DNA from 3 places in the Brevibacillus sp. B_LB10_24 genome. Region 1 is predicted to be linked to each of the others. Evidence: riboswitches for the same ligand, from Rfam matches in the RefSeq annotation. Region 1 holds a riboswitch; each other region holds the start of a gene.
What was found. Region 1 has a riboswitch for S-adenosylmethionine ahead of mtnK (S-methyl-5-thioribose kinase). Riboswitches for the same ligand answer to the same signal wherever they lie in the genome.
Positions count from the first base shown of each region.

Region 2: another riboswitch for S-adenosylmethionine. It lies ahead of ACI7RC_RS17410 (methionine ABC transporter ATP-binding protein); the one in region 1 lies ahead of mtnK (S-methyl-5-thioribose kinase).
Region 3: another riboswitch for S-adenosylmethionine. It lies ahead of ACI7RC_RS09795 (ACT domain-containing protein); the one in region 1 lies ahead of mtnK (S-methyl-5-thioribose kinase).

Region 1 is NZ_JBJQOQ010000013.1:1,385-6,246, reverse strand. Features, by position in the region: gene ACI7RC_RS13575 (methylthioribulose 1-phosphate dehydratase) at 1-249, opposite strand, end outside; gene ACI7RC_RS13570 (2-hydroxy-3-keto-5-methylthiopentenyl-1-phosphate phosphatase) at 246-923, opposite strand; gene ACI7RC_RS13565 (2,3-diketo-5-methylthiopentyl-1-phosphate enolase) at 920-2,134, opposite strand; SAM riboswitch class I at 2,216-2,344, opposite strand; SAM riboswitch class I at 2,526-2,651, shown strand; gene mtnK (S-methyl-5-thioribose kinase) at 2,754-3,980, shown strand; gene mtnA (S-methyl-5-thioribose-1-phosphate isomerase) at 3,977-4,862, shown strand, end outside.
Region 2 is NZ_JBJQOQ010000020.1:5,903-10,764, forward strand. Features, by position in the region: gene ACI7RC_RS17400 (MetQ/NlpA family ABC transporter substrate-binding protein) at 146-997, opposite strand; gene ACI7RC_RS17405 (methionine ABC transporter permease) at 1,037-1,711, opposite strand; gene ACI7RC_RS17410 (methionine ABC transporter ATP-binding protein) at 1,715-2,728, opposite strand; SAM riboswitch class I at 2,801-2,915, opposite strand; gene ACI7RC_RS17415 (LCP family protein) at 3,014-3,919, opposite strand; gene ACI7RC_RS17420 (hypothetical protein) at 4,129-4,380, opposite strand; gene ACI7RC_RS17425 (calcium-translocating P-type ATPase, SERCA-type) at 4,451-4,862, opposite strand, start outside.
Region 3 is NZ_JBJQOQ010000008.1:57,890-62,751, reverse strand. Features, by position in the region: gene thrC (threonine synthase) at 1-817, opposite strand, end outside; gene ACI7RC_RS09800 (homoserine dehydrogenase) at 814-2,118, opposite strand; gene ACI7RC_RS09795 (ACT domain-containing protein) at 2,144-2,590, opposite strand; gene ACI7RC_RS09790 (hypothetical protein) at 2,766-2,927, shown strand; SAM riboswitch class I at 2,992-3,105, opposite strand; gene obgE (GTPase ObgE) at 3,193-4,470, opposite strand; gene ACI7RC_RS09780 (Spo0B domain-containing protein) at 4,483-4,862, opposite strand, start outside.

The DNA of each region.
Region 1 (4,862 bases):
AGACGGCTTCAAGGAAGTAGGCTCCACGGGTACGGCGTCGCCGTCGACGATCAGGTAATCCTCTGCTGTCAGCTTGGTCTTGTCTTTGCCGCTGGCTGTGACCGCGAAACGAAGCGGTTGATCGGACAATCGAATGGAGAGATTGCCGCTGGTCCCGGGAAACCAGTCACGTTTGGCGAAGTTCAGCTTCGCCTCGTCCAGACGCCGAAAAGCATCTGTGCGCTGTTCGAGAGTAGTCGTTGTCATCATGACAGTTTCACCTCCTCAATTGTTTGCAAGTTTTGCAGAATATGAATCACATCGTAAAACGTCGCGAACGGCTGGTAAGGCAAGCCCAGCTCTTGGCATTTCTGTTCTAAGAGAGAGCGGGCGATGACAAAATCGGCGATTTTTGCCCCCGCCAGATCAGTAATGCTGTCTCCGATTACGATGCGCTGATAACGCTTGGAATCATAACCGCGGATGATCGCTGTTTTGCACATGCCGCAGTCGTTGGAACAGTGTTCATCACAGCGGTGCGGCCAGGTAATCGTGATCCGATCCTGCGAAAAATCGCTGCCGTTGCAGTAAATCCGATTTTCCAGCTGGAAGCGGGCGAGGATGGGGTAGACGAAAAAGTCGATGCCGCCGCTGGTGATCAAAAGCTCAATGCCCGCCTCGTCGCAAAAACGGACGAACTGTTCAAAACCTGGGCGAATCTTCGCGTCTTTGACGATAAACTGAACGATCTCATCTTTTAAAGCAGAAGGCAGCATGGCGAATAATTGGCCGACTCCTTCTCTGATGCTCATCTGCTGCGTCAGGATTTTTTGCATCAGGGGTTCCGCTTCCGGCGGGGCAAAACGGCGCATGATCGCAGCGATGTTGTCCTTTTCCGTGATCGTGCCGTCAAAGTCGCAGAACAGGATAATTTGCTTGCTCACTTGGCGCCACCCCACTTCTCTAGCGCGATCGCCAACGGTTCGGAATGTCTGGCAGCTTCCTCGAGGGAAATTCCGCTGACGGCAGCATCGATCGCCGCGACGAACGCTTTTGCTCCGTCAGTGGCACCGCCCGGATGGCCGTGAATACCGCCGCCTGCGTTGACCACTTGATCGACGCCGAAATCGGCATAGAGCTGGGGCACAAGGCCGGGATGAATCCCCGCAGACGGCACAGGGAAGGGACGCTTCAACGTCTGATGCGGCTGCGTCAGACTGTCTGCCAGTTTGAGCGCATCCGACTTATCCAGGGCGACATTGCCGTACGGCGACGGGAACAAGACCAGGTCGGCGCCGGCCAGCCGCATCAGTTTGCCCAGCAAAAGCGGCGTGGCGATGCCGTAGTCGGGCGAAGGGTAATAGGCTCCCGCCAATGCCGGATGGGACATGATCGGGATGGTGATGTCGGGATCGGCAGCCAGGCGGTGCAGCACGTCAAAGCCATATGCCAACACGTTGAACAACAGGCAGGTGGCTCCCGCTTCGACCGCCCGCTTTGCCTTTTCCGGCAGCTGGTGGCTCGGGCCGGTCAGATTGGCAGCGTAGAGAACGGGTTTGCCGGTCTTTGCCTCGACTTCTTTGGCGATTTGCCCGAAAGCGGATATGCGTTCGAGGAACGGGGCGCGGTCGTCGGCAAAGAAGATTTCATCGTCCTTGATCAGGTTGACGCCGCCTAGCGCCTGTGCGCGAAATTGCGTTTTCAAGTCGTCAAAAGGAAGGCCCAGGCACGATTTGAAAATGCTCATCAAGAGCGGCCGTCCGTGAACCTTTGTCAGCTCTCTCAGTCCGTCAATTCCGAACTTGGGGCCGGGAAAGGCGGATGTAAAGGAAGGCGGGAACTGGACGTCGATCAGCTTGATTTTTCCGTCCATCGACAGCTTTCCGAATATACCGGTCAAGAGCGAGGGGATGTCTTTGGTAAAGTTGCGAACCGGGTAGCTTACGGTGATCAGGCCGCGGGTTTCGCCGTTTTCAAGCACGGACAGCGGCTCGGTGCCGGCCGGCTCGCCGAGATATGGGCGAAGTTCCGCTTGTTTGGCCGCGGGCAGGTCGGTCCACGAGCCTACGGTCATGCCGACAGCAATGGCAGCAGCCTTTTTTTCCAGATCTTTCGCTTGCGTCAAGTAGGTGACCAGGATGCGTTCCTCATTCACGTGCGCAGGCCTCCTTTCGGATATAAGACAATAAAAAAACCGCCTACGAGAGGAGAGGCGGCAGGGTTTCCAAGCGTTCTCCTCTCATCTCTCAGAAGCCGCACCACATGCGGTTCTGCAGGATTTAGCACCGTTTCGCACTTTATGAAAAGCAGCGCGCCGGTTGCCGGGCATCATCGGGCCAGTCCCTCAGCCATCTCGCGATAAGAGTTTATGGAAGTATACGTTTGTCACTTTCGCTGTTGCTAGTAAAATCATATGACGTTTAACTGCAAGCGTCAAGCCTGAGTTTGCCGCCCCGCTGCTGCCAGTTGAAATGCGTGCGGAAGAATCTTGACAGATGCTGCTCCACTGTGTAAGATTCAACTAACAATCACATACGACTTGGATGACCTTATCCAGAGACGGTGGAGGGACTGGCCCGATGAAACCCGGCAACCGACATTTCGACAGATCACAACAGTCGCAATGCACGGTGCTAAATCCTGCAGAAACAAACAATTCTGGAAGATAAGGGGAATAACGTTGACTACTGGATACAACGACCTCTTCTCTCCGGGGAAGAGGTCGTTTTTTTTCATTTTTGATTGATTATCAGCCGAAGGGAGCAAGAGAGGATATGGCTTATCGTCCGTTGTCTGAACAAGAAGCCGTTGAATACGTCAGGAATTTGCCTGATCTATTTGACCGTAATGCCGCATTGACAAGCCGTGAGATTGGCGACGGCAACCTGAACCTGGTATTTCACATCCGAGATGATCGAGCGGATAAGAGTGTGATCGTCAAGCAAGCGCTGCCGTATGCCCGAGTCGTCGGCGAGTCTTGGCCGCTGACGCTGGACCGGTCCCGGATTGAGAGTGAAGCTTTGAAGATTCAGCACAAGCTGGCACCCGGGCTGGTTCCGCTGGTCTATCACTACGACAGCGAGTTGGCGCTGACGGTGATGGAGGATTTGAGCAACCACGTGATCATGCGCCAAGGGCTGATCGCGGGCAACCGCTATCCGCTGTTTGCCAAGCACATCGGACGTTTTATAGCCCATACGCTGTTTTTTACTTCCGACCTGGGCTGCGACCCGTTCGAGAAAAAAGCGCTGGTAGGGAAGTTTATCAATCCGGAATTGTGCAAAATCACGGAGGATTTGGTCTTTACTGATCCTTATGAAGATGCTCCAACCAACAATTTTAACCCGCTGATCCGCAAGGAAGTGGAAGCGATCTGGAACAACGCGGAATTAAAGCGGGAGATTGCCCATCTGAAGTACGGCTTCTTGACGAAGGCGGAGGCGCTGCTGCACGGCGATTTGCACACGGGCAGCATTTTCGTCACGGAAACGAGCACGAAGGTGATCGATCCGGAGTTTGCTTACTACGGGCCGATCGGCTTTGACATCGGTGCCGTGATCGCCAACCTGCTGCTCAATTACGCCGCCCAGTCCGGCTTGCAAAGCGATCAGGAACAGCGCAAGGAGTACCGGAAATACCTCCTGGAGACGGCGGAAAACGTTTGGGAAGAATTCGTCTCGCAATTTGTGCAACTCTGGCATCGCCAGGCAAAAGAGCGCAGTGCCCATGTAGAAGGATTCTGGCAGGAGTACGTGGTCAACCTGCTGGCTGACAGCGCAGGGTATGCCGGCTGCAAGATGCTTCGCCGAGTGATCGGGCTGGCCGGAGTTGCCGACCTGAACAGCATTCAGGACGATGCGGCCCGGGCCGATGCAGAGCGGCTGGCGCTGGCGATCGGGCAGGCTCTGATCCTGGAGCGCCGCTCGTTAAAAGGCAGCACTGACATCAGCGATCTCGCATGCCGGGTGACGGCAGCGTTTGGACAGGAGGCAGTCTTATGAGTAGTGCGGCAAAACGTTTGGTGCCGCTGGAATGGGCGGGAGATCATCTGCGGCTCCTCGATCAGACCCGTTTACCAGTCGAAGAGGTCTATTTGCAGCAGACGACGGTACAGCAAGTTTGGGAGGCGATCCGCCACCTGCAGGTGCGGGGCGCGCCTGCCATCGGCATGGCTGCGGCTTACGGACTCTACCTTGGCATCAGGGAGAGCACGGCAGGGAACTTTGGCGATTTTTGGCGGCACGTCGAAGAACAAGCCGACTATCTGGCCTCCTCCCGACCGACGGCGGTCAATCTGTTCTGGGCTTTAGACCGGGTAAAGGCGCGGGTCAGGCAGGAAGAGGGCAAGCCGATCGAAGAGATCAAGCAGGCTGTCCTGGCGGAGGCGCTGGCCATTCAGGAAGAGGATGAGCGCGTCTGCCGCGCGATCGGTGAGAACCTGCTGACCTTGCTGCAGGACGGGATCGGGGTCCTGACCCACTGCAACGCCGGCTCGCTGGCAACGGCCGCCTACGGGACGGCGACGGCTCCGTTTTACCTGGCGAAGGAGCGGGGCTGGAATTTGCGGGTGTACGCAGACGAGACACGCCCCGTCCTGCAGGGATCGCGCTTGACCGCCTACGAGCTGCAGAGCGCGGGGATCGATGTGACGCTGATCTGCGACAATATGGCGGCAACCGTCATGGCTCAAGGAAGGGTGCAGGCAGTCATCGTCGGAACGGACCGGGTGGCAGCCAACGGCGATGTCGCCAACAAGATCGGGACGTATGGCGTAGCGGTATTGGCCCACGCTCACGGCATCCCCTTCTACGTCGCGGCTCCGTTTTCTTCGATCGATCTGGACACGCCGACCGGTGCGGAAATCCCGATCGAGGAGCGGCCGG
Region 2 (4,862 bases), on a different contig from region 1:
GCTTTCACTATACTGCTTTTCATCCAAAAATCATATATTGTCGAATCAGGTTTCATACTCTTTTACATCTAGATAAAAGTGTATAAATGAAAAAACCCGTTTGCAACTGTCGCAAACGGGTTTCCTAGCGGTCAGCCGGGCCGTATTAAAACGCCGGTACAATCTCGCCTTTAAATTGCTCTTCGATATATTTCTTTACTTCTGGTGTATTCAACGCTTCTGCAAGCTTCTTGATGGCGTCAGAATCTTTGTTGTCAGGACGAGCCACCAGGTAGTTGGCATATGGAGAATCCTTGTCTTCCACTGCCAGTGCGTCTTTCGTCGGGCTCAAATTGGCTTCCAGGGCGTAGTTGGTGTTGATCAGGGCCAGATCTACTTCATCCAGGACGCGCGGCAGCATGGCTGCTTCTACTTCCTTAAACTTGACGTTTTTCTTGTTTTCCACGACGTCTTTGGCCGTTCCGGAAATGCCAACGCCTTCTTTCAATTTGATTACGCCGTTTTTCTCCAACAGAGCCAGTGCGCGTCCGTTGTTGGTCGGATCGTTGGGAAGAGCGATGGTTGCGCCTTCCGGCAGTTCGTCCAGGGACTTGTATTTTTTCGAATAGGCGCCAAACGGCTCGATGTGTACAGCTACGACCGGTTGAAGGTCCATGTTTTTGTCTTTATTGAACTGCTCCAGGTACGGGAGGTGTTGGAAGTAGTTCGCGTCCAACTGCTTTTCGTCCAACTGCACATTAGGCTGGACGTAATCCGTAAACTCTTTGATCTCCAGATTGATGCCTTCTTCCTTCAGCTTCGGCTGGATAAACTTCAGAATCTCCGCGTGCGGGGTCGGGGAAGCACCTACTTTCAGAGTTACCTCCTGTTGTTTTTCCCCTCCGGCATCGCCACCAGACGAGGCATTCGAGGCCGGTGCAGATTCGTTTTTGCTGCCGCAAGCGGACAGCGAGAGTGCCAGCGTTAAAGCAAGCGCGGATACGATCCATTTTTTCATGATTTCTTTTCCCCCTTAAGGATTTATATATTGTGACTCCTACTTTCGGCTGAAACGGATCACCAGTCGATCCCCCAGCATCTGCAGGATTTGAACCAACACCAATAAAATTACGACAGTGACAATCATGACGGTTGTTTGAAACCTCTGATAACCGAAGCGAATGGCCAAATCTCCCAGTCCGCCGCCGCCAATCACACCTGACATCGCCGTGTAGGAGACCAGCGTTACAGTTGTGATCGTGATTCCTGCGATCAGGCCGGGACGCGACTCCGGCAGCAGGACCCTCCGGATGATCTGCCAGTTGGACGCTCCCATGGATTGTGCCGCTTCGATCACTCCGCGGTCCACTTCGCGCAGCGAGGTCTCCACGAGCCGGGCGAAAAAGGGCGCGGCTCCGATGACCAACGGCGGTATGGTGCCTTTTACCCCCAGCGATGTGCCCACGATAAACTTGGTCACAGGAATCAGAAGGATCATCAAGATGATAAACGGAACAGAACGAAGGACGTTGACGATAAAGGATACAATGGCATAAAAAAACCGGTTTTGCAGCAGCTGCCCCTTCGAGCTGAGGAACAGCAGAATGCCCAGCGGCAGGCCGATTACGACAGTGAACAGTGTGGAGAAGCCGAGCATGGCCAAGGTGTCAATCGTCGCCTGGCTGATGTCTTCCCAGTCAATGTCTGCCAATAACTGCCAAAGCTGCTCCATTTTTTAGATCACCTCCACTTCAAGCCCGCGCCCTCGCAGCGATTCAATCGTCCGTCTGCCGCGTTCGGCGTCGCCTTCCAGCTCAACGACAAGCTGACCGTACGGGGTCTCTTTCATGCGGGATATCGTTCCCTGCAGGATGTTGAAGGAAGTCCCCGTCTCCTGCATCGTTTGGAATAAAATCGGCTGATAGGTCTGTTCACCCAAGAAGGTGATGCGAATGATCGTGCGGTCATTCGCCGACTTTTCGTGGGAAACTGCTTCTTTCAGCTCGACAGAATCGGCAACCTGCTCGACAAACTCTCTGGTTACGCGATGCTGCGGCTTCAGGAAGACATCGACCACCTTGCCGGACTCGACGATCTTCCCCCCGTCGATCACTCCTACCCGATCGCATATCGACCGGATGACGTGCATTTCGTGCGTAATCAGTACGACGGTAATCCCCAGTTTGCGGTTGATATCCAGCAAAAGCGCGAGAATCGAATTCGTCGTTTGCGGATCGAGCGCCGAAGTGGCTTCGTCGCAGAGCAGCACCTTGGGGTCGTTCGCCAGTGCCCTGGCAATTCCCACACGCTGTTTCTGCCCGCCGGACAATTGGGATGGGTATTTGTTCCGATGCTCCTGCAGTCCGACGAGGGCCAACAGATCAGTCACCTTCTGCTCGATTGCGGCCTTCGGTGTTTTTGCCAGCTTCAGCGGGAAAGCGATGTTGTCTGCCACGGTTGCGGATGACAGCAAATTGAAGTGTTGGAAAATCATTCCAATCTGCCGCCGCTGCTGCTGCAGTTTCCCGTCGTCCAGCGCAGTAAGCTCGACTCCATCTATCAGGACGCGGCCGGAAGTGGGCTTCTCCAACAGATTGATGCAGCGAATCAGTGTGCTTTTTCCGGCGCCGGAGTGTCCGATGACCCCGTATATCTCGCCTTTTTTTATGGAAAGATCAATACCGCGCAGCGCCGGCACCATTTTTCCGTCTACTCTATAATCCTTGTGAAGATTCTCTAAACGAATCAACCACATCACCTCCTGTCACGAAAAAAACCCCTTTTTCCAAAATGAAAAAGGGGTTGTATGCAAATCCGCCCCTTCTCATCTCTCAAGATTCGTCATCTTGTAGGAATTGGCACCGCGACACCCATCCGTTGAATGGGCCGGCTGCCGGGCTTCATAGGGCCTGTCCCTCCGCCTCTCTTGATAAGAAGAATTCCGTTATCATGTTAAGAATTCACGTTTAAATACAAAATGGATTATATTCGAAATGCCCGGAAAAAGTCAATGGAAATCTATTTTCCACTGACTCTACGAAGGATCAGCCGACTGATGCTGCAATTTCTCCCGAACGAAAGCCTGCACATCCGGGATCGACGGCAGCAGCACAGAACCGCCGCGGTTCACTTCCTGGAAAGCATTCGGCTGGGGCAGCTGATACCCTTCCGCTTCTGCTTTGTGTAAGGTGAGGCACAGGCCGGCCAGTTTGATCATATCCATGGACGTCAGGTTGGTCTGGACGTACGGACTCACCTTTTCCAAAATGTTAGGCAGCTGGATGACGGACATGCCGCTCTGCAATTGATCGGCAAGGGCAGTCAGCAGTTTGCGCTGTCTTTCCGTCCGGGTGTAGTCGGACGTCGCATCATGGCGGAACCGTGCATACTGGAGCGCCTTGTCCCCGTCCAGATGCTGCAGTCCCTTTTTCAGATTGATGTCGTACTTCCCTTTGTCTCCCGGATCCCGGTAGTACATGTTCTTCTCGACATCGATATCGACACCGCCGACGGCGTCGATCAAACTCTTAAACCCTTCAAAGTCGGTAATCACGTAGTAGTTGACGGGAATTCCCGTAAACTGGCTTACCGTCTCCATCGCCAGCGACGGCCCGCCATGTCCCAGCGCCGCATTGATCCGCGATTCTCCGTAGCCGGGTATGTCGACATACGTATCCCTCAGGATGGAAAAGATATCATACGTCTTGCCGACAGGATCGATGCTGACCAGCAGCATGCTGTCGGAGCGCGGCACTTCATTGCGGTCCCTCGCATCAACCCCCATCATCAGGATGTTGACGCGTTCTTTCCCGCCCCAGAGAGGAATTTGCTCTTTATTCGGCTTCTTGCCCGAATCCGGGTCTTTCACAATGTTGGGCTGTTGAATATCTTTTGCAAACGTGTAGAAGCTGTATCCGTAATAGCCCCCAATGGCTATCATCACCAAAAGCAGCACGGCAAATATGCGTTTTAGTTTTCGTCTCAAAAGTACCACCTGTCTTTTTTGGCGCTCACATCATGACCGCATCATATGTCGCAATTTGTCACTTTATCCACTTAGTATACTATATGAGTTTGAAATGACACACCCATAATTTTAGGAAAAAAAAGATACCTTTGAGGTATCCAAATGACTTTTATCCTGCTTCTTTACTTGAATAAGGAGCTCTTCAGCTTATCCTGCGCCGGCACCTTCAACAAATAAACGGTTTGCAATGCGTCTCCATTCAGCGTCTTGTAAATCCTCGTCTTGTATTCAATCCCGGCCTCGTCCAGATAAGCCTTCCAAGCCAGGAATACGAGTTTGTCTGTCGTGCGAAGCAGCGTCACCCACCATTTCTGCTCCAGATAGTACGCGATGATCGAGCAAGCTAGCGCAAGCGTGAATGCGAATAGTTCCATCGCATCCCCTCCTTTGTGCTAACCTATGCCGAATGCAGTGCCGCGTCCCCTTGTTTTCTCTTCGTTTCCGTCAACGGGCCATGCCTTGCCGCTTTGCCGTTGATGCGTCCGCGTAATTGGACCGCAGCGCACCCCCGATTCCGGCTACAAAGGTCGGCACCCCTGCCGCCACCAGCACCAATGCCCAATCGCGGAAAGAAAGCGGCATCGTCTTAAAGATCGGCTGGAACAGGTCAATGTAAATGACACACAGGACAAGCGCCAAGGAAGATATGACAGCCCAAACGAGGTACTTGTTTTCGAACGGATTGCGGTGGAAGACAGAATGCTCGCTGCGGCAGTCAAACACATGGATCAACTGCGCCATCACCAGGGTCGTAAACGCCACTGTCTGGGCGTGGGTGAGGTTGCTTGAATCCTCATTCAGCGTCAGCCAAAAGGCAACCAGTGTCATGACCCCGATCAAAAAGCCGCGGCTGATG
Region 3 (4,862 bases), on a different contig from region 1:
CCGCCTCGATCTGCCCGTCCGACTCGCGCAGTGCCCTGAGCGCGCCCTCTTTGCTGGCCGGATTGCCGATTCGGATGGCGGTAGCGATCGTCTCCGGATTGGGCACCGGCTGGCCGTGCACCAGTGGAGCGGCTCCAGCCGCCTGGAATCCGAACATTCGGGGCAGCGCTTCGATGCGGCCTGCCTCTTTATACTCCTTAAACCCTTTCCAATAAGCGGTGATGTTGCCGGCGTTGCCCACCGGAATCGCCAGGATATCCGGCGCCTGTCCAAGCGCATCGCAGATTTCGAAGGAGGACGTCTTCTGCCCTTCGATCCGGTACGGATTGACCGAGTTGACCAGCGTGATCGGCTCGCGCTCTGTAATCTCCCTGACGATGTTCAGGGCTTCGTCAAAGTTGCCGTCGATGGCGATGACTTCTGCTCCGTACGCGATCGCCTGGGCAAGCTTGCCAAGAGCGATGTTGCCGCTTGGTATCAACACGATGCAGCGCAGGCCGGCACGTGCCGCATAAGCGGCGGCAGCGGCGGAGGTGTTGCCGGTCGAAGCGCACATGATCGTCGTGCTGCCCTCTTCAATCGCTTTCGCAACCGCCATCACCATGCCGCGGTCCTTGAAAGAACCGGTCGGATTCAAACCTTCGTATTTAAAATGGAGCTGCACGCCCCACTCTTTGGACAGATTGGGAGCGTAGATCAACGGAGTGCTGCCTTCATGCAGGGTTAGCTCCGGGGTCTGGTCCGTTACCGGCAAAAACTCCCGGTAACGGCTGATGATGCCTGATTGACGTGGTACGCTGGAATTGAACTGGCTCATTCTACGCTTCCTCCCTCTACGCGGTAGCAGCTTTTTACTTCTTTGATCACCGACAGGTCGCTGAACGTGCCGATTACCTGGTCAAGCGAGCTCTTGGCTGCAACATGTGTCACCATGATGATCTCCGCCTGCTTTCCGCCGTTGTACGGCTGCTGCAGAACTTGTTCGAGGCTGATGTCCGCGTCAGCCAGTATTTTGGTAATTTGGGCAAGCACCCCGCGTTCGTCGGCAACGATCAGGCGCAGGAAATATTTGGAAAGTTTTTTATCGTCGGTTTTTAGTTTTTTCTCTTTGTAGGGAGCTACCATACCGCGTCCGTTCACTCCTAACTTCTTGTTTTTCACCACCGTCACCAGATCGGAGACGACCGCCGTCGCAGTGGGAAGTTCACCTGCACCAGGCCCGTAGAACATCGTCTCGCCTACTGCTTCACCGTGCACGTAGACCGCGTTGAATACGCCGTTGACCGATGCCAACGGATGCTCCTTGGGAATCATCGTCGGCTGAACGCTCACTTCGATTTCATCGTCGTCACGACGGGCAAGCCCCAGCAGTTTGACGACATAACCCAGTTTCTTTCCGTAGGCGATGTCTTCCTTGGTCACGCTGCTGATCCCTTTGGCGTCTACTTCCGCCAAGTCGACCGAAGCCCTGAATCCAAGGGTTGAGAGGATTGCCATCTTGCGGGCGGCATCCAGCCCTTCTACGTCAGAGGTAGGGTCCGCTTCCGCGTAGCCGAGCTCCTGTGCTTCCTTCAACACCTCGGCGTAGTCAGCGCCTTCCTGGGTCATCTTCGTCAAAATGTAGTTCGTCGTACCATTGACGATCCCCATCATTTTGGTGATCCGATCAGAGGAGAAGCCCTCTACCAATGCCCGCAGAATCGGAATTCCGCCGGCAACGCTGGCTTCGTAAAAGACGTCGCAGCCTCTCTCTTGAGCCTTTTGCAGGATTTCTGCGCCGTGCAGCGCCATCAAATCCTTGTTGGCGGTAACCACGTGCTTGCCGTGTTCGAGCGCCTGCAGAATGTATTCCTTCGCGGGCGAAATGCCGCCGATTACTTCTACGATTACGTCGATCAGCGGATCGGACAAAAGCTCATTTGCATCCGTCGTGATCCATTCTGACACCGTATCGATCGAGCGAGGCTTATCCTTGTCCTGAACGAGGATCTTGTGTATGTTAATCCCGAGTCCTGTCTGCTTCTGCAGATCTTCCTGATGGCCTTGAATGATGCGAACTACACCGGTTCCTACCGTACCAAGACCCAATAATCCCACGTTGACTGTTTGTTTTTCCATCCCTTTTCCTCCTATCCTCATCCCATCAGCCGCGGCCGATGATCGCCGCTTTGCGGACACCGTCCAAACGATGCAAGTTTTCTAAAAACTCGGTACTGGGAACCTTCAGCTTTGCCATGTCGACCGACATGGATACACTGGCGATTCCCTGCAGGGGGATCGTCTGATTGATCGTCAAAATGCTCCCCCCGTTTTCTGCAACACATTGAAGCACTTTGGACAGGACGCCTGAGCGATCATCCAACGTTAAGTGAATCGTCATGATCTGTTCGCTCATCAAGGCGTTAAACGGAAAAATGCCATCCTTGTATTTGTAAAAGGCGCTGCGGCTGAGGCCGACGCGCTCAACCGCCTCGTTTACCGTATCCGCTTCACCTGAATCCAAAAGCTTCTTCACTTCAATCGTCTTTGCGATGGATTCGGGCAGGATGTCCGCACGGATCAAATAAAACTTTTCTTCCCGTTTACTCATTTGTCCTCCATGTGAATACATTTGTTTTTCTATAGAGGACATTATAACCAACTCCTCTCCCGGTGACAACCCCAAATTGAGAAAACATGTGAAAACGGGCGCTGCCCGCTTTTTTCCGCCCCTACATGACTGCGACAGGTTCTGCACAGACTAAAAGCCAGTACGAGAAAGCGAGGTGAATCAGATGGGCGGACGAGGCAAGTACGATAAATCGGAGCGCCGCAATAACCAACCCCCAGCCAAACCGAGCGATCTCGATCAGTTTGGCGGCGATATCCGGGGCAGGCGCATGTCAGCTTCATCCCGCGTCACGGAAGGCAACGAGCGCGGAGGCTGAACGGATACAAAAAAGCCTTCTTCGGCAGACGAAGAAGGCTTGGTTACATCTCGTAAGTCAAATCCTCTCATCTCTCAAAGCCGTCGCTTTGCAGGAATTGGCACCGTATCGTTCGCTTTCGCATCCGATCGGTTGCCGGGCATCATCGGGCCAGTCCCTCCGCCTCTCTTGATAAGAAGTCGTATGAAATTGTCATTCTCTTGAAATTGAACCTATCTTACCTGGATTTTCTCCGTTTGTCAATCACTTCAGATGCCAAAGCATCTTACTCGACAAAGTCGAATTCAAAATCGCCGATGCGAACCGTATCGCCGTCTTGGGCTCCGCGCTCACGCAGCGCCTGATCGACGCCCATCGACCGCATCAACCGGGCGAACCGCTGAATCGAATCGTAGCTGTTGAGATTGGTCATCTTGGCCAGCCTTTCGATTTTCTCCCCGCTGACGACAAAGACCTCGTTCTCCTTGAAAATCTCGAACTGGGCCTGCTCCGGCTCCGCTTTGAAAATAACCCGCTCTTCCACTTCGGCAACCTCTTCCAGCACCGGCTTGTCCGGAAGCTCGGCGAGCAGGTTGGCTGCCGCCCGCATCAGTTCGTTCACGCCCTGCCGGGTTGCGGCCGAGATCGTGTAAATCCGGGCATCGGGTACCTTTTCCCTAAAGCGCGCCAAGTGTTCCTCGGCATCGGGCAAATCCATCTTGTTGGCCGCGATGATCTGCGGACGATCCTCTAGGCGGGCATTGTACCGCTTCAACTCCTCGTTGATGCGCACGTAGTCCTCATACGGGTCCCGTCCTTCCGAACCGGCCATGTCAAGTACGTGGATGATCAGCCTTGTACGCTCGACGTGGCGCAGGAACTGATGGCCGAGACCCACGCCCTCGTGAGCCCCTTCGATCAAGCCGGGAAGGTCGGCAAGCACGAAGCTCTGTTCTCCGAGGTCAACCACCCCAAGGTTGGGCGTGATCGTAGTAAAGTGGTAGGCCCCGATTTTCGGGCGGGCGGCGGTTACGCTGGCCAGCAGTGTCGATTTGCCTACGCTGGGATAGCCTACCAAGCCGACATCGGCAAGCAGCTTTAATTCCAGGACCACGTTGCGCTCTTGCCCCGGTTCGCCGTTCTCGGCAATCTCTGGAGCAGGATTGACTGAGGTGGCGAAGCGAATATTGCCGCGGCCGCCCCGGCCGCCTTTGGCGATGACGGCGCGCTGCCCGTGTTCGGTCAAATCGGCAATCACTTCACCTGTATCCGCATCGCTGACCACCGTGCCCTGCGGCACCCGTACCACAAGGTCTTCCGCCCCTGCGCCGTGCTGTGACTTGTTGCGCCCGTTTTCACCGCGCGCGGCCTTGAAATGGCGCTGATAGCGGAAATCGATGAGCGTGCGCAGCCCCTCATCGACGACGAATACGACGTTGCCGCCGCGGCCGCCGTCGCCGCCTGCCGGTCCGCCCAATGGGACGTATTTTTCACGTCGGAAGGAAACGGCGCCATTGCCGCCGTCGCCGCCTTTTACATATATTTTTACCTGATCGACAAACATTCGTTCACCTCATTACGTCTGGCAGGGAAATAGAAATTCCGCTACCCATTCCGCTTCACTATGTATCGATGTCATTACAGAGGCTCCCAATCCGTTCACCCTGCCGATGATTTGCCGGATGTCCGGCTTCGCCGACTGGGGCAAGCCGTCAGCCAGGTCGAAGCGAAGCTGTACCGCCGTTTCTTCGGCGGCCTGAAAAGAGACGAGCAAGCTCGCCGGTTCTGCCTGATCCTCTCTGACATGCTTCATCACGGTAAATACGAGATCGCTGACGAAGTGGAACAGGTCGTTTGCATCCACCTGCAGCCGAGCCAGATTTACCTTGTGATCTGCCTCTACTTCAAGCTGCAGCTTGCTATGCAGCGCGTTGAACGTCAATAAAAAAACAGACA